Regions from separate parts of the Paenibacillus sp. FSL R7-0331 genome, predicted to be linked through region 3. Evidence: riboswitches for the same ligand, from Rfam matches in the RefSeq annotation. Region 3 holds a riboswitch; each other region holds the start of a gene.
The links. Region 3 has a riboswitch for cobalamin ahead of R70331_RS01990 (anaerobic ribonucleoside triphosphate reductase). Riboswitches for the same ligand answer to the same signal wherever they lie in the genome.
Positions count from the first base shown of each region.

Region 1: it holds a riboswitch for cobalamin, as region 3 does, so the genes downstream of both, R70331_RS04215 (S-layer homology domain-containing protein) here and R70331_RS01990 (anaerobic ribonucleoside triphosphate reductase) in region 3, are expected to answer to the same signal.
Region 2: it holds a riboswitch for cobalamin, as region 3 does, so the genes downstream of both, R70331_RS08920 (energy-coupling factor ABC transporter permease) here and R70331_RS01990 (anaerobic ribonucleoside triphosphate reductase) in region 3, are expected to answer to the same signal.

Region 1 covers NZ_CP009284.1:980,093-990,237, reverse strand. The annotation lists gene R70331_RS04230 (ABC transporter ATP-binding protein) at 1-1,079, opposite strand, end outside; gene R70331_RS04225 (energy-coupling factor transporter transmembrane component T) at 995-1,939, opposite strand; gene R70331_RS30965 (DUF4430 domain-containing protein) at 1,936-2,766, opposite strand; gene R70331_RS04215 (S-layer homology domain-containing protein) at 3,005-8,224, opposite strand; cobalamin riboswitch at 8,462-8,666, opposite strand; gene R70331_RS04205 (GAP1-N2 domain-containing protein) at 9,672-10,145, opposite strand, start outside.
Region 2 covers NZ_CP009284.1:2,171,671-2,181,815, reverse strand. The annotation lists gene R70331_RS08950 (precorrin-8X methylmutase) at 1-217, opposite strand, end outside; gene cobK (precorrin-6A reductase) at 195-1,043, opposite strand; gene cobJ (precorrin-3B C(17)-methyltransferase) at 1,049-3,010, opposite strand; gene R70331_RS08935 (energy-coupling factor ABC transporter ATP-binding protein) at 3,056-3,895, opposite strand; gene cbiQ (cobalt ECF transporter T component CbiQ) at 3,943-4,722, opposite strand; gene R70331_RS08925 (energy-coupling factor ABC transporter substrate-binding protein) at 4,706-5,002, opposite strand; gene R70331_RS08920 (energy-coupling factor ABC transporter permease) at 5,002-5,766, opposite strand; cobalamin riboswitch at 5,978-6,166, opposite strand; gene R70331_RS08915 (ArsR/SmtB family transcription factor) at 6,304-7,236, shown strand; gene R70331_RS08910 (hypothetical protein) at 7,394-7,675, opposite strand; gene R70331_RS08905 (alpha-N-arabinofuranosidase) at 7,691-9,187, opposite strand; gene R70331_RS08900 (peptide deformylase) at 9,367-9,780, shown strand; gene R70331_RS08895 (5'-3' exonuclease) at 9,942-10,145, opposite strand, start outside.
Region 3 covers NZ_CP009284.1:453,058-463,202, forward strand. The annotation lists gene R70331_RS30235 (5'-nucleotidase C-terminal domain-containing protein) at 1-2,966, opposite strand, end outside; gene serS (serine--tRNA ligase) at 3,433-4,719, opposite strand; gene ssuE (NADPH-dependent FMN reductase) at 5,155-5,709, shown strand; gene nrdG (anaerobic ribonucleoside-triphosphate reductase activating protein) at 6,168-6,683, opposite strand; gene R70331_RS01990 (anaerobic ribonucleoside triphosphate reductase) at 6,680-8,665, opposite strand; cobalamin riboswitch at 9,009-9,238, opposite strand; gene R70331_RS01995 (MTH1187 family thiamine-binding protein) at 9,594-9,902, shown strand; tRNA gene R70331_RS02000 (tRNA-Thr) at 9,992-10,063, shown strand.

The DNA.
Region 1 (10,145 bases), 530 kb from region 3:
AGGACGGCCAGCAGCTCGCCCTGATACAGCGTCAGATTAAGCTTGCGGAGCACCTCCCGTCCTTCCTTCTCATAGCGGAAGGTAACCTCCTTCGCGCTTAGCAGGGGAAGCTTCTTATCCGGCTTGTGCGGATGCATCATTTCAGAGGCATCGCCGGACACAAGAGCGGCAGCCGGGATAAATGCAGGGCCGGCTATTCCGCTTCCAGGGAGACCCAGCGAGGCTGCCGCCGCGTAGTCATGCAGCCAGCGGCGGCCCTCACGGACTGTCAGCGGTATGAACCCCGGACGGCTCAGGCTGTTTTCCTGTGCCGGCAGTTCCAGAAACAGACGGGCTGCCGTCGGCAAATAGGCCTGTACTGCCAGAGCTTGTTCCTCACCCGCTCTGGAGATAAGCTCGCGGGGAGGACAGGCTGCCTTCAGTACCCCGTTCTCTATAAGCAGTACCCGGTCAGCGAGCGGAAGCACCTCCTCCAGGCGGTGCTCACTGATAATAATGGTCATCGACATCTCTTCATTCAGCCGGTGAAGGGTCTGGATGAATTCACGTGCCGCAACCGGGTCGAGCTGCGAGGTCGGCTCATCCAGCAGCAGCAGCTTCGGCTGAAGCAGCAGAACGGAGGCCAGATTAAGCAGCTGCTTCTGTCCGCCGGAGAGCTCATGCACCGGCTTGTACAGCAGCGGCTCCAGTCCGAACAGTCCGGCCATCTCCGCCAGCCTGCTCCGCATCACCTGCGGCGGGTAGCCGAGATTCTCCATTCCGAAGGCCAGCTCATGCCAGACGGTGTCCATGACAATCTGCGCGTCCGGATTCTGAAACACCATCCCGATCTCTGCTGCAGCCCGTTCAGCCGGCAGCCCGGCCAGCGGCAGTCCTGCATAACGGACTATGCCGCTTCCTGTCCCCACAGGAGTAAGCTCGCGCTTCAGCTGGCGCAGGAGCGTCGTTTTGCCGCCGCCTGACGGACCCATGAGCACTATAAATTCTCCCTCCTCTACTGTGAAGGTGAGCTCATGGAGCGTGTCCCGTTCAGCTCCGGGGTAGCGGAAGGATAAGCCTTCCGCCGCGATGATCTCCATAGCCATATCTCCTTTCCTTCCAAGCCCGCCGGTATCAGCACGAACAGGCAGAAGCTGGTATACATCAGCGCTTCTCCTCCGCCGAATACAAGAGGCTTCATACGCGGATAGATTTCAACTGTCCCGTAGCCCTGCATCCAGAGAATCAGCGGGATTAGCCCGCTGATTACAAGCAGCAGGAGTGCGGTTGTGTCCAGCCGGTCCAACCTGAAGGTTGAATACGTACTGCGTCTGCGGATACCGTACCCCCTCGCCTTCATAGAATCGCCCGTCTGCAGCGCTTCCTCCAGCGACCAGGTCAGCAGCACCTTCATCAGGGTCATACCATCACGCATTCTTTTACGCAGACTCCCCTTAGACACATCAATTCCCCTGAACCGCTGGATCATTGTAATCTCGTGCAGTCTTCTCTGGAACAGGGGTATGAACCGGATCGCCATTAGTGTCAGCAGAGCCGTCTTGGGAGCAGCCGCGGCAAAGGCATACATGAATTTATCTGTTGTTACTGTGTAGTTGTAAGAAAGGAATACAATAAAAATCGTAAGCAGCACCAGCATCATAATCAGCCCGTACAGCACAGCCTCCAGTGTAACGGGCTGATCCCATAGGTAGAACAGGATGTGCGCCCCCCTGTGCGAGAACAGCGGATTCAGCAAGGCTACAGAGCCGGCCATCAGCAGATAGAACGGCAGCCCGCGCAGCAGCTGCTTGCCCTGTCCTTGGAGCAGCAGCAGAAGCATGACGCCCGCAAGCTCGGTAATCAGGAAGAGCGGATGCATAAGCAGCGCGGCGAACAGCAGCAGGCCGGCATAGTAGAACAGCGCTACCGCAGGATGCATGGCGCGGAAGCCGCTGCTCATGGCGCCTTGGCTCCGATGTCCTTGCCAAGGTCCAGGGTATAGAGCCACTCTATTGTATCCCCGGGCTGTACCGTGTAGCTTCCGGCGCTTTTATCCGGGAACTCCCCGTTCACCCTGTACATCCAGCCGCTCTCCGCACCATAATCCAATTCATATAGATTGTCTATTCCTTCGACATAGGCAAAGCCCTTCGCTCCCTGAAATTCCATCTGGATCTTCTGCTGGCGGGTAATCCGCTTCAACAGATCCAGCACACTTTCGCCTTGCTTGATTTCGAACGCCGCCGGCGCAAGAATCACCCCGTGCCCGGCATCTCCCGTTATGGAGATGACCGCTGTGTCCGCTGCAGCGGCGGGCTGTGCAGCCGCTGCTGCCTTGGCCGTCGCCGCCGGCGACGGCGTGACTGCCGGCTTCGCAGCGCCGGCAGAGGGGCCCCCGGCAGCGGACGGCTTCGCCGCTGCCGGTGCGGTCAAGCCGGCGCCTTTAGCGGGCGGCGCCGCAGCTGTGGCCGCCGGACGGGACGTGTCCGGCGGAGCTGTGCCTGCGGGGCTGCTGCCCGCAGGCGGTGTAGCCGGCGCGGCGGCTGCGGGAGACGGCGGGACGTTCCCCGCCGGCGCGGACGGCGGGGCGGTGACGGCAGCGTCTCCGGGCTGCGGAGACGCGGTGGCCGGCGGCTGCGGGCTCTGCGCCGCAGCCGTGGCAGTGGCGCTGCCGCCGGACGGGGCGGCAGCCTCATTCGCGCCGGGGGCTGTGCAGCCCGGCAGCAGCAGTGCAGCCAGCAGCACAAGCGCTGGCGGAAGCAAACGGCGGATAGCCGGTTTAGTCATTAATCATTGCACCTCCTGAAATAGACCCGCCCGGCAGAATCTTAGCATGAATGCACAACAAGCCGCATTCCATGGCTGAGCTCCAAAACCTGTAGCTTTTTGTCTTTGAAAAAAGGGAAAGAACGAGAGCCTTCTGCCCCCGTTCCATCCCTATCATTAATCTTATACTATTCTAGCCTAAATCGGGCGCTAAATCTGCCACATCTTTGTAATTTTTCGGCATGCATGCTGTAGCTTGTTACGGCAGCCGGACTGCCACCACTGCAGCCATTTCCCGGGTTACCGCAGCCGCCGGATCAAAGGAGCCGTTATATCCGCTCATATAACCCAGCTGTGATACGGTGCGGACTGCGGACAGCGCATAGCTGCTGATCCGGCTCTCATCTGTAAAGGAGCCTGCTGCACTGCTGCTCTCCAGCTTGAAGGCTCTCATGATCATGACCGCCATATCCTGGCGGGTAATGTACCCGTCGGGATTAAAGACGGTATTGCCCACACCCGAGATAATCCCCAGCTCCTTCGCTTTCAGCACCGTTCCGTAATACCAGGAACCGGCTTTTACATCGCTGAATACAGAAGCAGCAGAGGAATCAGCCGGAGCTTCGCCTGCCAGTCTTAACAGCAGGGCCGCAAATTCTGCGCGGGTGATCTTTTGCTTAGGGGCAAAGATCAGTTCTGTGCCGCTGACACCCTTCATCAGTCCCTGATTATAGGCCTCTTGTACAGAAGCAAGCGCCCAGGCGGAGATTTGGCTCTCATCAGTAAATTTGGCTGCATTCACTGCCCCCGGTGTAATACTGAACAGCTTGGAATCCCCTGTCAGGAAACGGTTGTACGCTGACAGTGCCAGCAGCGCTTGCTCGGTAGCCAGGCTATTTCCAGGCTGGCCTGCGGCATGGGCATAGCTGCCGTCTGCCTGTCTGAACGACGCCAGATGCGTCAGCAGACCGCCCTTTGCTTTTACAAAACGGACATCTCCAGGACCGATGCCGGCACTGCTGAGAGCAATGATGACCTGAGCTGTGCTTTCACTGTTTTCTGTACCTGAAGCCTTGTAGCCGCCGTTCTCCAGCTGCTGCTGCGACAGCCATGTAACCGCCTTGTCGAGTGGAGCCTGCACTGCAGACTGGCTGGTGTGGGCGGAAAGTGCCGTAACTGCCATCGCTGTCAGGTCTACATCATCGGTTCCCCCCGCAGTCAGCGGGAAGCCCCCATCCTTGCTCTGCAGCTCTAAGATTGAAGTAATCAGACGTTCTCTGGTCCACAGTGCATTTGCAGGCACCTTATAGGAGCCGCTGTCCAGGGCGATCAGGCCAAAAATCAGACCGTTGCTGCCCTGTCCCGCCATATTGCTGTTGTTATAAATCTTCTCAATCAGATTATAGCCGCCGATGCTCTGCGGATCTGCCCCGGCCGCAGCTACGGCCAGCACCAGCCGCTCATAATCGGTTACCTTGCGGAATTCACCATTGCTTGCAGCAAGCTGCTCCTTTACTGCGTTCAGATAGCTTGCCGGTACAGCATAGCCGCTACGGGCCAGGCCGATTGCCTGCCAGTCGCTCAGCTCCTCTGCTGCTGCTGCCGCCTTGGCTGTGGCAGCAATATCAGCGGCCAGCTTGTCACGCTGCGGTTCAAACTTACTGCGGTCTACAACTGCATACGTTGTAAAGTGGCTGATTTTACCGGTGATGACCCCTGTTTTGGCATCAAGCACTGCCGGAACTGGAATCCATTCACCTGTACTCTCGTTCAGCCAGGCCAGCGCCAGATTGGCTTGATTAGAAGCCGTGACCGGAAGCACAATCTGCAGGTCCACTGTGTTCAGGAATTTCGTACCGTCAGGCTGGAAATCATACATTCCCGATACCACTTCGGGACGGTTTGCAGGTAACTCCTGAACCACAATTTCAACCGTACCGGACACCGAACCTGCCGGAAGCTGCAGCTGTACTTCACCGGCACTGTCCTTCAGTACAGACGATGCACCCGGAGTTACATTCTGCCGGAAGCTGACCACATTGGCGCTTAGCAGCTTTTGAAGCGCTGCTGCCTCTTCCGCTGTCATTAGGGTTCCGGTTACGGCAGTCGTCTGACCGACCTGCTGAATCGGAAGCGTATTGTCAGCAGTAATGGCTACCCCTGCCAGGCTTCCTGATCCGGCTGCGCCTGTGCCGCCGGTGCTTCCCGGTCCACCTGGCGGATTTCCGATATCCGCTCCGCCGTCGGTTGTGTAGCGCCAGGCCAGCACATCGCCGCTGCTGAGCTTATAGCTGCCCGCGCTTGTTTTGGGATAGCTGCCGTTAACCGAATACATCCAGCCGCTGTCTTTGCCCCGGTCCATCTCGGCCAGGCCGTCGATCGATTTAATATAGACACTGTCACCGCTGCCGCCGCTCACTACTTTGCCGCCAAGCTGGCGGACCAGCAGGCTGTAAGCAGTCTCGCCTTCATTCAGCGTTACAGTAGTACTGGAGAGAATGCTGCCCTTAATGCTGTCACCGGTGACAGAGATCACCGCCGTCGCCGGCTGGGGAACTGTATCCACAGACGCAATGGTCAACGCCTGTGTGTAACGGGCAATGCTTGGCAGCTGGCCTTCAGCATAGCCCGTTACAGCCAGTGTGTGTACACCGGCCGGCAGGCCTTGCCCGAAGGCTGCCACACCCTCTGAATTTGTTGTAGCTGTAACTCCGCCGGCACTGACCTGAACCCCGGCAGCAGCAGAGACAACCAGCTGCGGTACATAGCTCGCATCCCAGACCTGTGTAAGCTGCTTGACCTGAACAGCAAAGGCTTCACCCTGCTTAGGCTGCGCAGGCGTAACCGCCACTGAATCCACTAGCTGCGTGCTGCTTCCGCCGTAATAGACAAGCACCTTGTCAGACGCCTGAAGTACGAAATCATTCATTCCGGTTTCAGGATAGATCCATTGTCCTCCACGGGATACCGCAAAGCTCCAGTATCCGTCTTTGTGGTAGACTCCGCCTTCAATTCCGCCGATTCCCTGAACGAAAATACCATACTGGGATTCGGCAGCCTGCAGCGCAATGCTACGGGAAGCCGTCAGCTGCTGCAGGGCATCATAAGCATTGAACGCCTCAAGCGCACCCTCGGCTATAAGGCCCTGCGGTCCTTCAATCGCCAGGGAAGCCGCTACATTGCCGGGAGCTACCTTGAAAGCCTGCGTATGCCGTACAATTGTAGGGGAGGCCCCTTTAACATAGCCGGTTACGGCCAGCGTGTAGACTTTGGCAGGCAGACCTTTTTCAAAAGCAGCCTTGCCTGCATCATCTGTAGTTACCGTTGTACCGTCAATCGTTACCTGTACTCCGGCTGCCGGTGAAACAACCCGATCACTCGTATACGTTGTATTATTCCACACCCATTGTACTTGTGTAATTGTAACTGTGAACGGTTCATCCGGTTTTGGCTGCTGCGGGGTGGTCTCAACTAAGTCTACTACCTGTGTAGCTGAACTCCCCAGGTAGACAAGCACCTTATCAGATGCCTGCAATTCGAAACTGCCCATGCCGACGCTCGGATAAATCCATTTCCCGCCACGCTGGACTACAAAATTCCAATACCCGTCGTAGGTTTCGCCAGGATAGCCGGCAATACCGGATACATAGCTGCCGAAAGAGGACTCTGTAATCTGCAGCGGAATATTCTGCGCGGCAGCCAGCTTCTTCAACGCTGTCATTACATTTGCCGCTTTCAGCACACCTTCGGCAATAAGGCCCTCAGGCCCTTCAACTGCCAGCTGAACGGACACATTGCTGGAGATAATGGTTACAGGCTGCGTGTACTTAACAAGTGCAGGTGCCTTGTCAGCCGTGTATCCTGTTACTGTCAGCGTATAATCCCCTGCCGCCAGGCCTGCACTGAATTCGGCTTTGCCGTCTTGGCCGGTAACCGCAGTCTGGCCGCCGACGGTAACCTTCACCCCTTCAGCTTTGGAGGTTACCGGAACTGGGGCACCTGTGCTCCAATCCCATGTAATCTGAGTCACTGTGACGTCGAAGGCTTCGTCTTCTCCAGGCTGCGCCTTGGACAATTCAGCCGATTCAACAAGCTGGGTGCCGAAATCCCCGTAGTATACGACAACGCGGTCAGAGCTCTTAAGGCTGAAGTCCTTCATGCCTACTTCGGGATACAGCCACTCTCCGCCGCGGACTACCGCATAGCTCCAGCCGTCATAGCCGCCGAACAGTCCCGCAGTCACATTCCCGATTGCCGTAACATAACTGCCGGAAGGGTTCGTAAGCGCCAGACCGTTCAGTGCTGCGACCTTCTCCAGCGCTTCAAGGGCATTGCCTGCATAAGCACTGCCTTGTCCCAGCGTACCCTGCGGCCCTTCAATTACGAGCGGTACATACACCAGCGGATTCTGCGCTGCCGGCTTCGTAAAGTCATACAGCTTCCCGTTATTACCGCCGCTGAACAGGTTGTAGGCAACAAGTGCCTGCAGCCCTTGTTCAGTTGCGTAGGCATTGACGCTTCCGCTCTCATTATGGGCAAAGCCGCCGCCGGCTTTGAAGAAGCTCAGCAGTCTTCCGATCAGGTCTCCGTCTGTCTTGGTAAAATCCGGTCCTGCCGGGTCTATGCCGAAGGAGGTCAGGCCGATAATAACCTGGGCGGCACTCTCGCTGTTATCGCCGTATCCGCCTTTACTGTCCTGCGCAGCGGATAACCAGGCTACCGCCTTCTGTCCGGCAGTTGCTACTGCCGGCTCATTCCGGTGCGCAGCCAGCGCCGTCAAAGCCATCGCCGTCATATCCGGGTCACTGGCACCTGATGACAGGGTAAAGCCGCCGTCTGCCTTCTGCTTGGACAAAATCTCGCTTAACAGCGCCGCTTTGCTCCATTTGGCATCACTCGGCAGGGTATAATCACCGGAATCCAGCGCAAGCAGCGCATATACCGGGGCATTGAGCGTCTGTCCGCTGATCTTATCATTGTTATAGATCTTCTCAATCAGATTGTAGCCCGCCGAGGAGCCGCTGCCGGCGTAATTCTCCGGATCCGCACCAACTGCCTTCACCGCAAGCACAATCCGAGCATAATCCGTCACGCTGGCAAAGCTGCCGCCGGCTGCGCTAACCTTTTGCACAAGGGTCTGCACATAGCTGTCAGGCACATCATAGCCGGCCTGGGCAAGCCCGATTGCCTGCCAATCTGACGTTACGCCGCTGTTCAAAACATACTCAGCAGTCTTGTAGGTAGCCTCTTTTACAGTAACCTGGCCATTGTCCGCTGCTACCAGCGTACTAAGCAGTCCCGGGGAAGCATCATCCGCTGTATACACAGCCTCCGTTACACTTTCCGCTCCTTGAACCGCTGAAGCATCCGCTGCAGCATAGCTTTGGCCGGACGGGACAACAGCTCCCCCTATAATGGAGATAATCAGCAATAAAGCCAGGCCGAGTCTCAGGAACTTGGCAGAATAATTCTTTTTCATCTTTACCCTCTTTCCTATTAATTAATAGAATGATCCTTCAATTGCCCCTAGCCCAACATAAAAACCGCCCTGATTAAGGGCGGCCGGGAAGAATACAAATTAACGGCAGGACGGCTGTAAGCTAAGCCTGCTCATCACAAGCCCGGCCATAAGCAAGCACAACTTGTGCAAAGCACACTATCGCCTTAAGCCGCAGTCCATCTGCAAGTGTTCCGCATTCTTACCCCACGAAGAAGTGAAACGTCTGTGAAAAAGGCAGGTCTCCTGGCTTGTGCTTCATCGTTCCCCCTTGCCTTCCCGCCCTTCTAAACATCCGGACAGTGGCACATCAGCAGGGGTCACTCTGCATTTACAGTGGCGGGACCGCGCCGGATTCGCACCGGCCTTCCCTATTAAGCGGTTCTATCAAGGTAGAACACGCACCCTTTTCACTAGCTTATTAAATTTTAATATTCATAATCATAGCTAGTATTCCCCTGTATGTCCATAGAAAAGCTGTAACAATCTCATTCCACTCTATGTCAGTAGGGCGGCAGGTGAACAGGCGTCAGCAGCAGAATTGCTTCTACCCGGCAAATATGTGTCAGGGAGAGCATGCCCGCGCAGACTTCCTTCTCAGCCCTTTCCCATACAATAATTACCCGCCCCCTGCCATGCAGCCCTCCCTTTCTCTCCGACTAGCTATACCCTCTTCCTCTTCCTCTTCCTCTTCCTCTTCCTCTTCCTCTTCCTCTTCCTCCTACTCCTACTCCTACTCCTACTCCTACTCCTACTCCTACTCCTACCTAATCCTACCCCACTCCTATTCCAAGTCCACTACTCCACTGCTCCAGTACTCCACCACTTCCCACTTCCCACTTCCCTCTTCACCACTCCACCACCACGCTAATTACTCGGACGACCTGCCGTGCAAACTACCACTGTCCTGATGCCTACAGCCCCTCTTTACTCCGACAACAAACACACCTGAAATTAGTTGGAAAAAAGTAATTTAATTCTGCCGGAATCCCGATTTTAGTGTAAATAGGTGGAAAATAGTTACTTAATCCTCTAGTTTTCTGCTTATTTCGAGTGATCGGCTGAATTAGATGGAGAATTTCCACATAAACCGGTTCATCGCTTATTTCTGCAAAGATTAGTTGTCTAAAATCCACTTAACTACAACCACCTCTTCAGCATTCCGCAGAAAAAAACCTGACCGCACCTGAACATTCCTGCCCGCCCCTCTGCCGATAGTTGTACTGATCAAAATCGAATTTATGCGCGTTGAGAATACGGAGGATTGGGATAAAATACTCTTTCACTGCGACAGCACCCTATATATTAGTATTCCACCGCCCACCATTGGCAGAAAAAAATCCTGAACGTACCCGTGCCGTTATCGGTCACTTGTACTGTTCAGGATTATATTAGTTGGTGACACTAGTTGGTCAGGGACAAACAGGCGTTACTGCGCACCCGCAGTACTCTCTGCATTAGCATCGTCAGAGCCGGCTGCATCTGTGTCAGCTCCACCGGATGCATTGTTGCCGCCAGCGTTGTTGCCAGTAGTACCGGCACCAGCCGAAGCATCAGGCGTTGCCCCCGCTGTAGCGGAAGGCTCCGCTGCCGGCGTGGAGGATGCTCCCGCCGCCGGGTCAGGCTGAACAATCAGCTTGTAATCACCGGCTTTGATCATGCTGCCGGCGGCAAGCACTGCACCCGGCTCCAGGTCAACGGTGACACGGTAGTACGCAGCGCCCGGCTGGCCGGATGACACCGGGGAAGAGACGGACTCGCCGCCGTCTCCTGTCCCGGTACTGGCATTACCAGCCGCGCCTTCAACCACTCCAGATCCGGCATTACCAGCCGCACCTTCATCCGCTCCAGACCCGGCATTACCAGCCGCGCCTTCATCCACTCCAGACCCGGCATTACCAGC
Region 2 (10,145 bases), 1.7 Mb from region 3:
GAATCGCCTTAATCCCCGCCTCAACAGCCTGCGGATGGAACACCAGGCTGCGCCCCAGCTCAAAATCAGCCGAAGCATGGATAATCCGCTGCACCACCGGATATTGCTCTGCAGTGAAGTCATGGCTGCCCAGCTCCTCTGTAATCATCTGAAAGCTAAGGCCTTCAATCTCCTGCGGCTGTACCGTCTGCGGCTTAAACTCTGTTCCGAAATCCACCGTTAACCCTCCCTTTAATTGACTGCCTGACGGCGCATCCGCCATCATCCACTGCCAGAGCAGCCTCCACCGCCTCTGCAAGCCCTGCAAAGGAGTGATAGACTCCCCCGTTACCGGTAAAATCAAGCTTGGGCCGCACAATAAGAATGACATATAGCCCCATATCCAGCGCAGCCCGCAGCTTTTCTTCCACTGAGCCCTCAGCTCCGCTCTCCTTGGTAATCATCACCTGTGTGCCGTATTGCCGGAACAACGCCTCGTTCATCTCCCGTGAAAAAGGCCCCTGCATAGCGATAACATTACGCTGCTCAATCCCCAGACTTAGGCATTTCTCCATATTGTCCAGGCAGGGCAGCAGCCTGACCGTCAGGCGGATCTCAGGATCACCCAGCAGCTGTCCTGCAAAAATCTCCAGTGTCTTGCCTCCGGTTGTCAGCATAACAGAGCCTTTAATCTTCTTCGCTGCAAGCGCCGCCTCCTCATAGGAATGCACAATGACAAGCCGCGGATGAGCGGCAAAGGAAAGTCCCGGACGCTCATAGCGGAAATACGGCAGCCCAAGCGCCGCCGCAGCCTGCATTGCATTGGCATGGGCTTCAAGCGCAAAAGGATGACTGGCATCCACTACCGCACGATAGCCCCGGTCCTGCAAAAGCAAGCCCATTCCCTCCCGGTCCAGCCGCCCGGTTATGGTGCTGATTCCGGCTGCGGTAAGCCGCTCCGCTGCGCTCTCCGTCACCACCGAAGCCGTCAGCGGAAGCCCCCGGCCCGCCAGCAGCACCGCCAGCTCCCGTGCATCGCCCGTACCGCACAGCATCAGAATCACCGCAGCTACAGCTCCTTCGGGCTGCCTGCTGCAGCTGTTTCTGCCGCTGCAGTTTCAGCGTGCTCCAAGTTGTCCGTGCTTCGCTGAGCAGACACATTGCCATGTTGGTGGCCGTGGTGATGACCGTGATGATTGTGTCCGGCTTCACCGTGGTGATGGCCGTGCGAATGCCCGTGATGGCTATGCCCTTCTTCTCCGTGGTGATGACCGTGCCCATCCTCACCGTGATGGTGGTGATGGTGATGCTCCGCAGCTTCGTCGCGGTATCTGCAGTTATCGCAATTGGCAAAGCTCCGGCCGTTCAGCACCTCATCAATCCGGCCGTTCAGCATTTCTGCCAGCAGCGGATGAGTGCCGATATAACCGCCCAGCTCTACCTCTATTTCAGGATGGGCTGCGGCAAAGGCAGTGACGCGATCTGTAAACTGCTGCATCAGCACGCCTGTGAACAGCAGGTACGGCTGCACAATGATTTTACGTGCGCCCAGCGCCAGGCAACGCTCCAGCCCTTCATCCAGCGAAGGCCTGGTAATAGCGATGAAGCAGCTTTCCACACTTTTATATGCCGTCTTTTCCCACAGCAGCCTGCACAGCTTATAGAAATCACTGTTGGCATCAGGGTCACTCCCCCCGCGGCCCATCATAAGCACGACAGAGTCCTCCGCCGGGACCGGAGCACCCGGGACTTTATTCTCCAGGGCTGCCGGTACGGCCTCCTTAATCCGGTCCAGCACAATATCCGCCGCCCGCTCCTGCACGCCAACCGGACGTCCGTATACAAATTCCACTCCCGGATATTTCTTTTTGGCGCGGTCGATCGCCATCGGGATGTCAAGCTTGGAATGACCGGCTGCAAATAAAATAATCGGCACTACATATACTGCCTTTGCTCCGCCGGCTACACAGCGTTCGATGCCTTCGGCTATTGAAGGTGATGCCAGCTCAATAAAGCAGGTTTCAATGTTCAGCTCAGGCCGGCTTGCCGCAAGCCGGGCAGTAAAGCCGAGCAATTCCTCATTGCCGGCTTCAACCCGGCTTCCGTGGCCCACAAGCAGTATGGTTTTTTTGTCCGCGCTGCTGTCCACATTACTGCCGGTTATGCCACCGCACCCGTTCGGGCTCTCGCTAGAACCGGCCGCAAGTGACCATGGCTCCGCCGCCGTGCGCAGCCGCTCATGCGGCTTCAGTGCCTGTATCTGCGCACCAAGATCGTACTTGCGTTCATAGCCGCGCGGCGTGACCATCAGACCGTCATAGACCGTAGTTGCCGAGTTGCCGATAATAACCGTTGAGAGCATACCGATTTCCTCCATAGGCATCGCCTGCAGCGTTGTTACAATGATTTGCTGACGGTCCCGGTAGGCATTCTTGACGATACCGACTGGAGTGGAAGGATCGCGGTATCGGAGCAAAATGCCGCGTGCTTCCTCAATCTGCTGCGTCCGCCGGCCGCTGCGCGGATTGTAGAAGGCGATAACGAAATCTGCCGCTGCTGCCGCTTCAACACGTGCAGCAATGCTGTCCCATGGCGTCAGATGGTCACTAAGGCTGATGGTGCAGGAGTCGTGCATCACCGGCGCGCCCAGCAGTGAAGCACAGGACTGAATTGCCGATATTCCAGGAATCACCTCGACTTCCACACCGCTATGACGATTCCAGCCGTGCTCGATCAACACCTCAAAGACAAGTCCGGCCATTCCATATACTCCGGCGTCCCCGCTGGAGATTACGGCAATGGTCTGGCCCGCTTCTGCCCGGCGCACCGCCTCCTGCGCACGGCTGACCTCCTCAGTCATTCCGGTGCCGACAATCTCCTGATGAGTGAGCAGCGGCTTGATCAGCTCCACATAAGTGTTGTAGCCGATTACAGCCTCACTCTCTTCGATCGCAGCCAGGGCTCGCCCGGTAATCTGCTCCAGGGCACCGGGGCCGAAGCCGATAATCAGCAGTTTCCCTTGTTTCTCCATCCCAATCTCCCCGTTCTAAAATGTATTAGTGATGCCGCGCTGCGTTCAGCTGCCAAGCAGCCGGGCCAGCGCAGTCTTGAAATCAGCGGCGTTCCTCGGGGCCTGCTGCCCCATTGTCAGCTGTCCGGGCAGGCTGTACCACAGCTCTGCCAGCAGCGGCAGACCCAGGCCGGCATCCCGCAGAACAGTATGGCCGGCAAAGATCTCCTCCGGTGTTCCTGCCGCCCGGCAGCTGCCCCGGTCCAGTACAATGATCCAGTCAGCCCAGCGGTAAGCCAGGTTCATATCATGCGTCGCCATTACAATTGTTGCCCCGGCTGCATGAATGCTCTCCAGCCCCGAGAGCAGCTGCGCTTCAGACTGCGGGTCCAGGTAGGACGTCGGCTCATCTAGCAGGATCAGCTCCGGCTCCATTGCCAGCACACCCGCAAGCGCCGTGCGCTTTTTCTGGCCCAGGCTAAGCTGATGAACCGGCTTGTCTTTGATCTCCCCCAGATTCAGCAGTTCAAGCACCTTGCCGCAGCGCCGCAGGATCTCTGGCTCTTCCATTCCGTTTCCGCGCAGACCGAAGGAAATATCGTCCTGCGGCGTACTCAGAATCAGCTGCTGCTCCGGGTCCTGGAACACAAGGCCGGCCCTGCGCCGCAGGTCCGCCAGCTCTTTCCGGTTATACCCGAGCTGTCTGCCCGATACCATAATGCTGCCCTGCTGCGGGCGCAGAACGCCGACAGCCTGCAGCAGCAGAGTCGATTTGCCCGAGCCGTTGTGCCCCAGCACTGCTGTCCGGCTGCCCTTCGGCACCGCACAGCTCAGTCCCTGCAGCGCCGGCTCCAACGTGTCCGGATACCGGAACACAACTCCGTCAAAGGCCAGACTGTACTCCATGTCGGATCTATTCTCCTTATTTCCGGGTTAAACCGGCCGAATTACCCTTAATACCTGACGATCCACCACTGCGCAAGCAGCAGCAGGACGATCCCCGCATAAGCCTGGATCGTGTATCTGCGCGGAACCGGCCGCGGCTGATAAGGCGGCAGAACAATATCCCCTGTGTATCCGCGGGTCATCAGCCCCTGCGACAGCCCGTGGTAGCGGTGCATGGTTCCGGCAAACAGTACGCCTGCCATCGCTGCCGTCTCACCCAGCTTATCCCTGAAGCCCCTTTTCCCGCCGCGCAGCCTCCGGGCCAGCAGCATGCCATGTGCGGTATCGCTGAGTATAAACAGAAACCGGTACATAATCAGCATCAGCTCCAGCACAATTTGCGGCATCCGCAGCCTGCGGAGCACCTGCAGCAGCTCACTGAAGGGTATTGTTAAAATGATGAACAGGAAACAGCTAAGGCAAGCCGTCACCCTTACCAGCAGAAACCCTGCACGCTCCAGGCCTGCGGCCGTAACATACAGGGGCAGAGCCGGAAGCTCATATATCCCCGCACCTGCGGCGGCAGGATGACCGAGCTCCAGCAGCAGCGCAGGCATGCCCAGAACATAGAACAGCAGCGCCGTGCCGGACAACAGCCCGTAAGCACGCAGCGGAATTCTGGCATAAGCTGTACACCATACCATCATCCAGACGGCAATGACAGCCTGGAGCACCGGATGCAGCGCATAGGACAGGATGAACATCACTGCGGCAAACAGGCTTTTCCACATGGGGGATATTGCACGCAGCGCATTGCTGCCGGATAAGACATCAATTCTTCTGATCATTCAGCTTCTGCTTATCCTGCTTGCCCCGCAGCAGCCCGATGGTATATCCGATCACTCCGGCTCCAATCGCTGCCTGCAGCGCAAACAGCATGCTTTCCGTTTCACCGGGCAGCTCGGTCAGCGGCTTGAACCAGGGCTCATACGCGGGATCTATCTCGGTGATTACACCTTCCGCAGCATCATCGGCTCCGCCGAACTCCCCGTTAACAAACAGCAGCGGCAGCACTACCAGCAGCACGACTGCGAGCAGCATCAGACCATTTTTCCACATAGCTTTCATTACAGGCTTCCCCCCTTGGCTTGCCGCTTGAGCAGTGACAGCTCATTCGGACTATAGGACTTCAGCCAGTTCCACAGCAGCACTGTCAGCAGTCCTTCACTTACCGCAAGCGGAATCTGGGTAACGGCAAAAATCCCGCCGAATTTCACAAGTGAACCCAGCACACCGCCGTCCGCCGATGGAAAAGCAACAGCCAGCTGAAATGAAGTCACCATATAGGTCATCAGATCCGCTACCGCTGCGGCACAGAATACAGCCAGCTTTTCACGGTCACCGGATTTCATAATCAGCCTGTACACCGCATACCCGGCAAACGGTCCGGCTACCGCCATTGAAAAAGCATTTGCCCCAAGGGTCGTTATCCCGCCGTGCGCCAGCAGCAGCGCCTGGAACAGCAGCACTACCGAGCCGACCACACTCATCGGCAGCGGCCCCAGTATAATTGCACCCAGCCCGGTTCCTGTCGGATGGGAGCTGCTTCCGGTGACGGAAGGCATTTTGAGCGCTGACAGTACGAAGGTAAAAGCTCCGGACAAACCGAGCAGCAGCTTCAGCTCAGGATTGTCCCTGGTCATACTTTTCAATTTGACAATGCCCAGAATAAAGAACGGGATAAATGCCGCCCACCAGAAAATCGCCCAGCCGACCGGCAAAAATCCTTCCATAATATGCATCGCTGCAGCCGTTCCCGGTTCATTCAGCAGAAAAAAGACCGTAAAGCCGGCAACCAGTGCCGCAAAACCCCAAGCTCCGCGTTTCTTCATTTCTTTTCCTCCTAAGCATTCATGATTGGTGCAGCAGAAAGCCAAAAAACTCCCGCCCTTCATGGGGCGGGAGTGATATGTACGTCATCAGGCATGCAAAGGAGGCCGGTCTGACTGCTGCATCGCCGGAACGTTCCCCGAAAACTCAGCGGCAGCTTGTGCCTTCAATTACATGAACCTATTCGTACACCGCTCCTATCCGCGTAGAGTCGTGGTGTGCGCTTGCAAGGTAGGTCTCCTGGCTCGAAATACTAACGCCCTGCTCCGTCTTCCCCGGAGAAGATCCGAGTGACATACTGGAGCATGACTCTTTCTTACAGTGGCGGGACCGCTCGGGAGTTGCACCCGATTCCCTGTTACCCCTTGCTGCTGCAAGGGCACCTTGTTCGCTTCTTATATAGTCGTGTACATTATATTAAGCCTCAGCCCAACTTGTCTGTGATAAAAGTGAAGCTTCCGCTTTCCGGGATTTCGCTTGTATTAATTCCTTTTAACTAATATAATTATTAATTAATTAATATGTATCGGAGGTTCATTATGAAACTAGATCTTACTGAAGAATCTCTGCCGGTCTATGAAGCTTTATCCAGCTCCGTAAGGCTGCATATGCTGCGGCTGCTGGCGGTTCAGCCGATGAATGTCAAGGAGCTGGCCGGAGCGGTTAAGCTCAGCAGTGCCATTATGACCATGCATGTGCGCAAGCTGGAGGCCGCCGGACTGATCAGCACCCATATGGCTCCAGGCAAAAGCGGACTGCAGAAGATTTGCTCGCTGGCCGCAGAGCGGGCAGAAATCACTTTTCCGGCACCGGATAAAGCAGAGCGCAAGGCCCACCGCAAAGAAATTCCTGTCGGGCATTACTCAGACTTCCAGATTGAGCCGACCTGCGGGCTAGCCACTACTGCCCAGGTAATCGGCAGCTTCGACGACCCCCGCTATTTCTGGGATATGGAGCGGATGAACGCCGGTATCCTCTGGTTCGGCAAGGGCTTTGTCGAATACAAAATCCCTAATTTCCTCTTATCCAGCCAGCAGCCGGATGAGCTTATCATTACAATGGAGATTGCCTCCGAAGCGCCGTCGATCAATAACAACTGGCCGTCGGATATTACCTTTACCCTGAACGGCAAGGTGCTCGGGTTCTGGACAAGCCCCGGTGATTACGGTGACAGCCGCGGCAAGTATACTCCTGCCTGGTGGCCGGCACTGACCAACCAGTACGGGCTGCTGAAGCAGCTGCGCATCACGCCGAAGGGAACGTTCATGGACGGCCTGAAGCTCTCCGACGTCACACTGGACCAGGTCGGCATCCGTGACAAGCAATGGACCTTCCGGCTCTCCGTCGAGGAGAACGCCGAGCACATCGGCGGACTCACCCTGTTCGGCAAAGGCTTTGGTAATTACAACGATGATCTGGTCGTCGAGCTGTTCTATACAGACGGTACCGCTCCGGCGGAGCAGGCGGAGTAACAGGGCTAACCGTTGCTGTCCATCGGCACCCGGACCGGCAGCACACACAAAAGCGGCAGTTATGGAGGTTTCCCAATCCATGACTGCCGCTTTTGTGTGTATAATGCAGGTTGCCGGCCCGCTTGTTTCAATGATTACCCTGGCCTGCCCGGATGGCTTATTCCTCCGCAGGCATTGGCTGCCATAGCCCGCCTCCCGGCAACGGGCAGCCGCGCGCTTTGAGCCGCGCGACTACCGGAATGATGCAGCCGCAGGCTGTGCAGGTAACGCCGTCCTGCAGCTTGGGGCATGCCGAGCAGAGGGCATAACGGGCAGCATATATCTCCTCCGGAGCAGTATTGTCCGGATTAAACATGGAGGAAGCCAGAATCCGGGCGATCTGCGCCTCCGTCACCTTGTATTCATCCCGGCAGCCCTTGCAGGCGGAAGCAGTACTCATAACTGAATCCCCGCCTTAAGCCTTCTGCTTGATAGCCAGCACCGTAACCGACATTGGAGGAAGCTCCAGGCTGAGAATACCCTTGTCCAGCTGGAAAGAAGTAAATGGCTGCGGAGCCACGGCTTCCGGTTCAGCAAAGGTATTGTGGGCATCGATTGCTGCCGCAGCCAGCGTAGTGCCTGTAACCTCAATGTTATCACCGGCCAGTCCGCGCAGCTCCAGCGGCAGCTTAGCTGCTGCAGCGTGGTTCAGGTTGCAGAGGCTGACATGAATGACGCCCTCCGCATCAATGGAAGCAGAAGCCGATACCTCAGGAATTTCACGGCCTTCGAAGCTGTAAGTACCGCTCTCCACTGCCAGATCCAGCAGCTGTGCATCCTGATGCACCTTGTACATGTTGAACACATGATACGTAGGGGTCAGAACCATTTTCTCGCCTTCGGTAAGAATGACAGCCTGCAGCACGTTGATCGTCTGGGCGATGTTCGCCATCCGTACCCGGTCACTGTGCTTGTGGAAAATATTCAGCGTCAGTCCGGCAACCAGCGCATCACGGACCGAGTTCTGCTGATACAGGAAGCCCGGATTCGTTCCCGGCTCTACATCATACCAGGTACCCCACTCATCAACGATCAGGCCGACACGCTTCTCCGGATCGTATTTATCCATAATGACACTGTGGCGGGTAACCAGCTCATCCATGCGCAGCGCTGCTTCCAGTGTGGAGAACCACTCCTTGGCTTCAAAGCCGGTAGCTGCACCCTTATTATTCCACTCACCTGTGGGAATGGTGTAGTAATGCAGAGTCAGCGAATCCATGAACCGGGTTGCCTCACGCATGAGCACTTCCGTCCAGTTATAGTCATCCACATTGGCGCCGCAGGCAATCCGGTGAATCTTATTGTCACCGTAGTTGCGCACATAAGTCTGGTAACGGCGGTACAGATCGGCATAATATTCAGGACGCATGTTACCGCCGCAGCCCCAGTTCTCATTCCCCACGCCAAAATAGGATACGCTCCAAGGCTCCTCACGGCCGTTCTCCTTGCGCAGCTCTGCCATCGGGGACACGCCGTTAAAGGTTAAGTATTCCACCCACTCGGACATTTCCTGAACGGTGCCGCTGCCCACATTGCCGTTGATGTAAGGCTCACACTCCAGCATCGCGCACAGCTCCATAAATTCATGGGTACCAAAATGGTTGTTCTCCACTGTGCCGCCCCAGTGTGTATTGATCATCCGTTTGCGGCCTTCGCGCGGACCAATGCCGTCCTTCCAGTGATACTCGTCGGCAAAACAGCCTCCCGGCCAGCGGAGCACCGGAATTTTAATTTCTTTAAGCGCTTCCACAACATCGTTGCGGATACCCTTCGTGTTGGGAATCGGCGAGTCCTCTCCTACCCAGATCCCTTCGTAAATACAGCGTCCCAGATGCTCGGAAAAATGCCCGTAAATATTGCGGTTAATCGTGTTCTTGCGGATGTCTGCATTCAGTACTGCACGCTGAGCCATGATAAAGCCACCTCTCAATAGTTAATATATTTATTAATTATTAAACTCATATATTAATATTATAAACATCCCCCGTTACCTACGTCAATCTTTATATCCAGCGCTGTGTTGTCCTGGCTGATATCGGAATGCTATTATAGCAGTGGCAGCTAACACCAAATAAAACAGACATGGAGAATATGATGATTAGACCCATTTGTAAAGATATGATTATCTTAAGCCAGAAGTCTGCTCCGGCAACCAGGGAGGATCTTCAGGTGCTGGATGACCTCCTGGACACGCTGCGGGCAAATGCCGACCGGTGTGTCGGCTTGGCGGCTAACATGATCGGTGTAAATAAGCGCATCATAGCCTTTAGCATCGGGCCGGTACACGCAGGTATGATTAATCCGGTCATCACCAAACGTAACGGTCCCTATGAAACAGAGGAAGGCTGTCTTTCACTGGAAGGCGTCCGGCCTGCTACACGTTATCAGTCCATTGAAGTAACGTTTTTAGACCGTAATTTCAAGCAGCAGAAGCAGGTCTTTAGCGATTTCACAGCCCAGATTATCCAGCATGAGGTCGATCACTGCGACGGCATTATCATTTGATTGCGGTATAATATCGGACTGCTCAGGTTCATTTTCTCGGACATCCGTTCAGCAAAAAGCACCTTCAGACCGGAAACGGCCCAAAAGGTGCTTTTTGTTACTATGGAATGGAACACGGGCTCCGGAAAACCTTCTCCCGCCCGGCATCCCCTCCTCTGCGGTTAACCTAAATCCCCCAGCTCGATCTGTACGATCCCGCGTTCATCACGGACCTCGGCGATGCCGCCGATCAGATGCATGAGGCTGCCGAACTCCAGCTCTTGGAATTTGCGGGCCGCCGTGTCGCGCTGCAGCTCCCACAGGCATTCTGCCAAAGTACAGACCACCGGCACATCACAGCGGATTTCCGCCAGCTCACGCGACAG
Region 3 (10,145 bases):
TTTTCGCCGTTAAATTCAAACTGGGCCGCAAGCGGTTTGCGCGAGCTGGCAAAAGCAGTGTTAGTAGGGTCGATTCTGCCTGGATTGTAGCTCAGCTCATCCGCAGCTGCGTCGTAGCTGACAGCCTGGGTAGCAGAGCCTTTTTGACTGTTAATACTGTCTGACAGTTGTACTCTTGCTGTATTATAGAGGAAGCCGACACGGATATTTCCGCCCGGCGCTCCGCCGTCCGCGTTATTTACCGGAGCAATATCAACATAAGTGTACAGCGGGCCTCCAGCTGCCTGAATAGCCTGAATCAGCTCGGCGGCACTGGCCTCCACAATACCGTTATTGCCTTCCCCGTCGCTGTCCTGCATTTCAACAACGCCGATGATATCCGGTTTTTTCAAATTCGTAGTGATGGAATCGGCCAGCTTCTGAATCTTTGCTGCTCCTACACCCGGATAGTAGTTCTCGATGTTGTAAGAAGCAATCAGCAATTTGTCCGCATTCACAGTGATCGTTGAGGTTTCTTGCTTGAATGTGCTAGGCGTAATGCCCGGCAGGCTTCCGTTGTCTGGAATAACCTTGTAATTGCCGTTGTTGTAGCCGATAACACCTGTAACATTACCGTTAAACTTGTCACCTGTACCAACTTGCTGTCCAGGATCGCCATAAGCAATCAGGAGGCGCTGGGGATTAAGGTTGTCTGATCCCTTCAGGACAAGTCCTCCGGCAGGTGTAACTACATCCTGCGTTGTGTTCTCTACTCTTACAGGAATGTTGTACAGCATTGAATTACCGCCGCCGCTTGTCCAGTAAGGACTGATAATAGTCGGGCTTGGCAGGGTAACCCGCATGCCTTCAAGTGATTCGTAGAAATCTGCAGCATCTTCAGAAGGCTGGAATACAGTCAGTCCGTCATTGTCGATGATGGAGTCCGGAATAACCCGTCCGCCTTTGCCCAGTACGACTGGTGCCGGCAGTTCTACGTCCTTGGCAATCGTTGTGATGGAGCTGAGTGTAATCTGGGTGGAAGTCAGGTTGCTGCTGCTTCCTTCGTTATATTCGGAGACAAGCCCTGTAACTGCCACATGATCGCCGATTGCAGGCTTCAGGCTGGCATTAGTGCTGTATACGAAAATCCCTTCCGAGGTATTGATGTTATCATCAGGTTTAGGGTCCTGGATGAAAAAGCCCTTATAATTGCCGTTTGCAAATGTATATCCAAGCTCTGTAACGATACCCTCTACATCCGTAACCGTCTGTCCGGCAAAGCTGGAGGTATGGGATTCGCCCTGAATGTCATGGATACGCGGCTGTCCTGCAGCTTTGTATTCAAAGGTGTATACTTTGCTGGTCTGGCCGTTCAGTACAGCAACAGCCTTAATTACAATGTCTTTGTCGACGGTGACAGGTGCTGTATAGAGTGTGCTTGCCGCCGTCGGCGTTGCACCGTCAATGGTATAGTGTACTGTTGCTCCGGCAGTAGGGCTGGAGAGCGTTACTTGTCCGCCGATAATGATCGGACCCGCACCCGGGCTGGCAATGACGGAGAACAGCTCCTCTACCAGGCTTTCTGCACCAAGCGGAATGAACTGATAGGTTGTATTGTACTGCTCAATTACACCTGTAATCTGATCGAAGTGTTTACCCACAGCAAGCTGGGAAAGTCCGGAGTAGATAGTGAATGTCTGATTGCCTTGGCTGGCAATGACAGTACTTCCGTCTTTGCTGTCGATGGTTACATCCTTGAGCGTAACAAGCTGTGCTTCATGAGCTTCACCGTTAGCTGTTGAAAGATCGGCAGCAGTAATCACCTTGGGAGCCGGAACGCCTGCGTTCTCAGCAGTCACCTTATAAGTGAGGCCGGTAACCGGCTTGAGCTCCTGCAGATTGCTGTAAATATCCATGGCTCCTTGAACCTCTACACGGTCACCGACCTGTGCAAATGCCGGGAACCCGTAAAGCACGATAGCTGCCGTGTCATCCTGAATGAACGTTTTCGCACCGTCGATGCGTGTTACAACGCCTTCAGTCCATACATTATCGCCTTTTTCAGCAGGTCTTACTGCGGAGACATTCTGTTTTGTCAGGATAGAATAGTCAAAAGTCGACACCGTGCTGTACACATTATCCGCGACAGAGGCATACGCCTTAATTGTCGTCGGCGCGTTCAGCTGGATAGGTCCGCTGTACGGCGTGTATGCGGCTGAAGCGCCGTCTATGTAAACTGCGGCATAGACTGATGCGCCTACTGTAGCTGTATTAAGGGTAATTGCTGTACCCTGCGGCCACGCACCCGATGCCGGTGCAGCGGTTACAGCCTCAACAGCCTGCTTAATACCGTAGCTGCTGTTGCGCGGGTCTGGGGTTTGAACTACGAAGTCGTTAGCATTGTTGTCTGTGTCTAGGCCGCGGCTGTCAGCCGGAGCGCCTTCGGCAGCTTTACGGATAGCTGCCAGCGTAGCACTGATTACGCCGGTAGGACCACTGCCTTCATATGCAGTAGCAGCTCCCGCACCTACCATATCAACGCTTACTTCTGCGTTGTTTACTAGATCAACCTTACCGCCGGCTGCTCCCATTGCTATGTTTCCTGTTGCATCCGGAGCCGGCAGTTCCTTGGTGCCGCCGGCACCTGCTGCCTGTTGAATCAGGAAGTACCCGTTAGCTGGAATCGTTCCCTGCAATTCGGTGATGTTTTTCGTTGTAGCAAGATCGCCGCTTGCACCGGCACTGGCATACCTCACCTTCCATCCGTCAAGGCTCACTGCCTTGTCAGTAGGATTATATAATTCAATAAAATCATTCTTGAGTTCTGCGCCGCTGTTGCCTCCGCCGCCATAAACCTGTGAGATTACAATATTACTGTTATCTGTTGCTGCCTGTGCAACTTGTCCGGCAGGCACTACGATACCGATCATCATCAGCATTGCCAGTCCTGCGGACAGCCATTTCTGCATCCTGTGAGAAATAACCATTATTCTAAACCCACTTCCTCTCAAACTATGATTTACAACCTAGTAAGTGTAACATCCATTTGTAAAATGAAAGGTTGTCTCACATGAATATATATTAATTTTATATTAAATAAAATTAAAAGGCGGAAAGTTTATACAATACGCACAAAAACACAGGGAAATCTAGTGATAATCCATAAACAATCAAGCAGGTTCCTAGCCTGCTGTAAATAAAATCAAAGATTATGTAAAACTAATGTTAGCTGTGCGTGAAATATATGTAAAAGTGAAGAGGGGGCAGTTAAAAGGAGAAAAAAGCGGGAAGCAGAAAAGCAGCAGGGAAACGTCACGGTGAACGTTCTCTGCTGCTTTTCATCGAGGCAACCGAAGTAAATGTGTTATGCGAATGCTTCTATTAGAAGGCTATAAATAGAAGGCTATAAAGGGTAAGGCTATAAGCAGCTCATTAAGTTTGCCGTGAACGACTTTATGCCTGCCGTACTTCCAGCCGTTCCAGCCCGTTCATATACTTCCGCAGCGCCACCGGAATATAGACCGACCCGTCCTCCTGCTGGTGGTTCTCCAGCAGCGGTATAAGTATCCGCGGCGTGGCCACTGCGGTATTGTTCAGCGTATGGCAGTATTGCAGCCGGCCGTGCTCGTCACGGTAGCGGATGTTCGAGCGCCGGGCCTGGAATTCATGCAGGTTCGAGGCTGAGTGGGTCTCGCCGAAGGCATCCCGGCTGGGCATCCAGGTCTCCACATCATATTGCTTATGCGTCTTCAGCGACATGTCGCCGCTGCAGACCGCAACGATGCGGTAAGGCAGCTCCAGCAGCTGCAGGATATGCTCTGCATTGGCCAGAATCTCCTGCAGCATCTGCTCCGAGTCTTCCGGGTTATTGCGGCAGAATACAACCTGCTCAATCTTCGAGAACTGGTGCACCCGGTACAGGCCGCGCACATCGCGTCCCGCCGAGCCGACCTCGCGGCGGAAGCAGGCCGACATTCCGGCCAGCCGCAGGGGTTCGTCCAGCTCCACGATCTCATCGCTGTACAGCGAGACCAGCGATACCTCCGAAGTGCCGGCGAGCCAGCGGTTTTCCCCGTTCAGCTCGTAGGTCTGATCCCGTCCGCCGGGGAAAAACCCCGTCCGCTCCAGCGCCTCCGGACGGACAAGTACCGGCACATCCATCGCCATGAAGCCGCGCTGCCCCAGTACATCCAGTGCCAGCCGCTGTACGGCGAGATGGAGATCGAGCCCCGCGCCCTTCAGTACATAGCTGCGCGGGCCGCCGGCTTTGACGCCGCGCGGGATGTCGAGGATGCCGTGCAGCTCGCCAAGCTCCACATGATCGCGCGGGGCGAAGCCGAACTCCGGCAGCGTTCCGCTGCGCTGGAGCTCAACATTCTCGCTGTCGTCCTTACCAATTGGCGTGTCGGCCGATACGGGATTGGGGACGAGCAGCTGCAGTTCACCGCAGCGGCGCTCGGCCTCTGCCAGATCGGCCTCCAGCGTGCCGAGCAAGGCATTAAGCGCCCGTACCTGCTCCTTGGCCTGCTCACCGGCGACAGGATCACCCTGGCGCAGCAGCTGTTCGATCTCCTTGGTCAGCGTGTTGCGTTCCGCACGATGCTGCTCGGTATCGCGGCGCAGCACCCGCCGTTTGCCGTCCCATTCCAGCAGCTCATCCAGTGGGAAATCGACTCTTTTCCACAGTGCCGTATTTCTCACAAGCTCTTGATTTTCCTTGATCCAGTTCATGTCCAGCATACCGCATTCGCTCCTTTTGTCTTAAAAAAATGCAAAAAACGCCCTCATCCATGGGACGAGGAGCGTCAGCTCGCGGTGCCACCCAGGTTGACCGAACTTGCAGAAATACAGGCTTGCAGGAGGTTCGGTCCTCTTTGGTCTTCGCGGTAACGGGCGAAACCCGGTGAACTTAGGGAACAAGGAAAATGCTCCGGTCGCAGACGCCTCACGGTTGGATGCCGGTCATTGGCAGGGTTGCAATATAGGTTTGCCGCTCATTATATCCCAACAAGCCGGCATGCGCAAGCAATGGAATGAAAAACGGGCTTATCAACGCATATTTTGAGGTTTGACAATATTCCGTCCTTTTTGATAGGATTATTTATAATTTAAAGTATTTTAGACCGCGCTGAGCGGCATATTCTCTTAATTAACAATAGCGGAAGAGGTGTAAATGTGGCCAAAATAGTTGTAATTAACGGAACGCCATCCCTGGTATCGCGGATTAACGCGGTTATCGAATACGCAGAGGCGGACCTGCACGGGCGCGGTTTTGAAGTAGAACGGATTAATGTAGCCGAGCTTCCGGCAGAGGACCTGATTCATACCAAGTTCGAGAGCGAAGCTATTGTAAAAGCTAACGGGCTCGTAGCAGAGGCTGATGCCGTAATTGTTGTAAGTCCGGTATATAAAGCTTCCTATACAGGCGTGCTGAAAACCTTCCTTGATCTGGTTCCGCAAAAGGGCCTTGCCGGCAAAATCGTGCTGCCGCTCTTCATGGGCGGCAGCCTGGCGCATCTGCTGGCGATCGACTATTCGCTGAAGCCTGTACTGTCTGTGCTGGGTGCACGGCATATTCTGGGCGGCGTGTATGCCGTCGATTCCCAGGCCGTGCGCAACGACCAGGGAGTTGTCGAGCTGGCTGACGAGCTTAAGCTGCGCCTGAACAGCGTGCTGGAGGAGCTGGCGGAAGAGACTGCGGCGAAGGCTGCGCGTAAAGCTGCAGAGTAACCCTTACGCTTAGCTGGCAGGAGATAGCTCAACAATCATAAAAGCCCCGTGCTGCCGGAGATCCGGTGGTACGGGGCTTAAATATATGTAGTGCGGGACAGAGCCGAGAGAGGTGAATACGGCTTTTCCAGGCGGTGAATTTGGATGCGCCGATCAACCTAAGTGGAATTTCTCCATTTAATTCTTGGGCCAACCGCAGGATTGAAAGGTTAGTGGGAAAAACTCCACTTAAATGTAGCGTATTTGCCACCAATAGGAGATTTGATCCGAAATAGATGGAGTTTTTCCAACTAATCCTAGTAAATTATATAAAATGATTGATTTAAATGGAGAAAATCAACCTAATCTCTTAATTCCTTAACCAGGTCTACCCGTTCCGGCAGAATGTTCACAACCTGTAACCGATTACCTATCACCTATAGCCTGCAATCCCTGATGGCTCTGCTAACAACAATAGATCAAAGCACCGCCGGCTGCCAATCGACAACCCCGCTGCCGGTCAGACTGGCCGGTATATCAATAATCCGCTGGTTGCTGCTGCCCCGGTAGGGAAGCGTGGTGTCCTTGAGCTCTTCAACGAACCGGCCGTCAATTACCACCTGGCACATGGCCAGCAGGTTCCATTCCGGTGAGCCCGGCACAGCGGTCAGCTCTTCGTACGTGTAGCCGGTATAAACCCATACCGGGAAGTCCGGCAGCACGGCACGAAGCTCATGGAGGAAGCCGCAGGCCTCATCCGCCGAGAAAAAAGGATCGCCGCCTGCCAGCGTCAGCCCGTCCAGCAGCGGATTGGCAGCCATTTCGGCAATAATCTCGCGTTGCCGCTCCAGCGTGAAGGGCTCGCCGAAATTGAAGTTCCAGGTCTTTGGATTGAAGCAGCCGGGACAGCGGTGGCGGCAGCCGCTTATAAAGATAACCGCCCGCATGCCTTCCCCTTCATTTATAGACTCCGGATAGTAACCGCAGATATTCATAGGTGCTTGATGCGGTCTCTCACTTCAGCCTGCTTGGCGGCATTGAAGCGGGTCTGGTAGTCGCCGGTCAGATATCCGGTTACCCGGCGCAGCCGGCGGATATGCACGTCATGCTCATGGGCGTCGCAGGAAGGGCAGTTCGTGCCGATAACCCCTTCATAGCCGCAGCCGGAGCAACGGTCAATCGGGTGGTTGATGCTGAAATAGCTGATCTGCTGCTCGAGCGCGTACTTAATGATTTTTACAAAAGCCGCCGGATTGCTCCGCGCATTACCGTTCAGCTCTACATAGGAGATTGCGCCGGCGTTGCAGTATTCATGGAACGGGGCTTCCAGACTGATCTTCTGGGCTGCGCCAAGCTCATGATATACAGGGATGTGGAACGAGTTCGTATAATACTCACGGTCTGTTACGCCCGGAATCGAGCCCAGTACCTTGCGGTCCACCTTGGTGAACTTGCCGGACAGGCCTTCAGCCGGTGTAGCAAACAGCGTAATATTCAGATCCAGCTCTTCGCTCTTACGGTCGCAGTATTCCCGCATGTGTCGGACGATGGCCACTGCTTTGGCGTGAACCTCCATGTCCTCGCCGTGGTGCTTGCCGTACATTGCCTTCATGCATTCTGCCATCCCGATGAAGCCGAGGGAGAGGCTGCCGTGCTTGAGCAGATCGCCCACAATATCCTCGGGAGCGAGTGCCTCGCCGCCTTCCCATACGCCCTCACGCATCATAAAGTCAGAGGCTTTGGCCTTCTGGGCTGCCTGGATACGGAAACGGTGCAGCAGGCCTTCCAGCGCAATATCCATATAGTGGTTGAGGTCATCGTAAAAGCCTTCTTCATCAGCCGCCAGCCGGCGTCCTGTAACAGTGCCGTGGGCAAGCCCGAGACGGACCAGGTTCAATGTGTTAAAGGACAGGTTGCCTTTGCCGGAGCAGTGATTGCGTCCAAAACGGTCGCCGAGCACACGTGTGCGGCAGCCCATTGTTGCGAATTCCGTATCCGGATCAGACGGATCATAATACTGCAGATTGAGCGGCGCATCCAGGTTGGCAAAGTTCGGATACAGTCTGCGCGCCGAGCATTCAGCCGCCTTCAGGAACAGTTCATAGTTCGGATCGCCCTGCTGCTGGTTAACACCCTGCTTGCATTTGAAAATCTGAATCGGGAATACCGGCGTCTCACCGCTGCCCAGGCCGTTCATCGTTGCGGTCAGGAGGGAGCTGATAACCAGCTGTCCTTCCGGTGAAGTGCAGGTACCATAGTTAATGCTTGTAAAAGGAATCTGTCCGCCCGAACGGCTGGACATTGTATTCAGGTTATGAATCATGCTCTCAGCAGCCTGCAGAGTTTCGCTCTCAGTCTCTTTCTGTGCGAAGCGGAAGGAGCGCGGATACTGCTCAGCCAGATCACTGCGGCTCATCGTGATGTCGCCGGCAATTTCACTTGCTTCGCCCTCTTCAAAGTAGCCGAGGCCCTTGCGGAACAGCTTGGCGAAGGATTTGGTCACATAAGGCGCGAGATCAAAATCAAGCTTGTTGGCCGATACGCCGCCATACTGGGCGTTCTGCTGAGACTGGAAAATAATCGCCACCAGCGACATTGCCGTCATAATCGAGTTCGGCGGGCGGACACTGCCGTTGCCGGTGTTGAAGCCTTCACGCAGCAGCCGTTCGAACGGAATAAAGATACAGTTGGTTGTTCCGATAGCGTATTGGTCCAGATCGTGGACATATACCACATTATCAAGAGTGGCCTGTACGAGCTGCGGCGGCATAGTGAAATTGCGGGCGTACCACTTGGAATATTCACTGCCGAATTTACTCATTTTACCGGAAAAGCTTTCCCCGTTCAGGTTGGCGTTCTCACGCAGCATATCCAGATCGGCGCTGTCAATAATATCCCGGCCTAAATGTATTAATTCATTCAGAAGAACCTCCTGTGCAGCTTGTCCGCTATTGTACCGTTTCTCCAGCAGCGTCATATGTAACTCTCTCCTCTCGGTATGGTTGTCCATTAAATCTATTTCATCCATAATCTGTTGTTGTCTGTCTGATCCCAGTAAAAAGGCACCTCCCGCCTTAAAGGCGGAAAATGCCCGGATGCGTTGTAAATACCCGGATGAGCGGATATTTGCCAGTGGTCTGGGTGTAAAGAGACAAGGGCATGAGGTCACCCTCTTGTCTTAAGCAGAAGCCGATACCTGAGGGCAATAGGGACTATCGTCCTCAGGTATCGGCAGCCTGATGTCCCTGTTATCAGGGGAGGCTGATTCTGCTGCTGCAGGCCGCATTCGGGCACCTCTCCTGTTCCTCGCAGGGGTACATAACGGTGCCCGGAAACAGGCAGGTCTCCTGGCTCCTGGTGCACCCAGAGGCTCCTTCCCGGGGGCTTGTCCGCCCTCCAGTGGCCTATGCCAAGGATGTGCCTGACAGGGAGTGTTCTCCCGGCCGGCATCCGGTTACAGTGGCGGGACCGCTGCGGATTTGCACCGCGCTTCCCTATTAAGCTCCTACTCTCTTAACAAGAGTAAAGCACCTGCTTCCACTATATTTGGTTGATGTTATTAAAAATACCCCAATATATTGTGTTTGTAAACCATTTTTTACAAAGCCGCGCGGGGAGCGGCTTCCGCCCGCTTACTCACAGCTGATCCACAACTAGTCCACAGGTAATCCACAGCCAAAGCCTGATATGAGGGGAAGAGGATTCATAAATTGTCCGAAAAGCTGCCACAAAGACTCCATAAATTTAGTGATTCTGACACTAGATTTATAGAAGGAAGCTTGTGAACGGTATGGGGCTTATATAGATGAAGAATGATGAATTTTTTGTGGCTAAATTTGTGGGGGAAGAGCGGAGTTGCTACAATGAAGGTGGTTTAAGAAATGAATCTCAGGAGGAATCTAACGATGGCAATCGGCGAAGTTACAGTCATTCCGATCGGCACAGGCAGCACCAGCCTTAGCAGCTATGTAGCTGATATGCAGCGTGTGCTGCAGACGGTGGAGGGGATTACGTTTGAGCTGACCTCCATGGGAACGATTATCGAGGGCCCGGTATCCAGGATTTTGGCGGCTGTAGAGGCGCTGCATGAGTCTCCGTTCAATGCCGGAGCACAGCGCGTATCAACGGCGCTCAAGATCGACGACCGCCGTGACAAGCCCTCCACGAGCCGCAGCAAGCTGCAGTCGGTCGAGAGCAAGCTGCAGGAAGAGTAGAGCCTTGGGTAACAGTATAAAAGGGTATTGGCGATTTTGACCAAAAGATGTATAATATTTTTGTTTCTGACGGGTATCTCAAGCTTCAGGCTGGTGTAGCTCAGGGGTAGAGCAACGCACTCGTAATGCGTAGGCCGGGGGTTCAATTCCCTTCACCAGCATGTTTACGAATCCAATCATGGCGCGGTTTCCGGGGTTTTCGGAGGCCGCGCCTTTTTTCATTATATCGCCTGTCTTCTACCA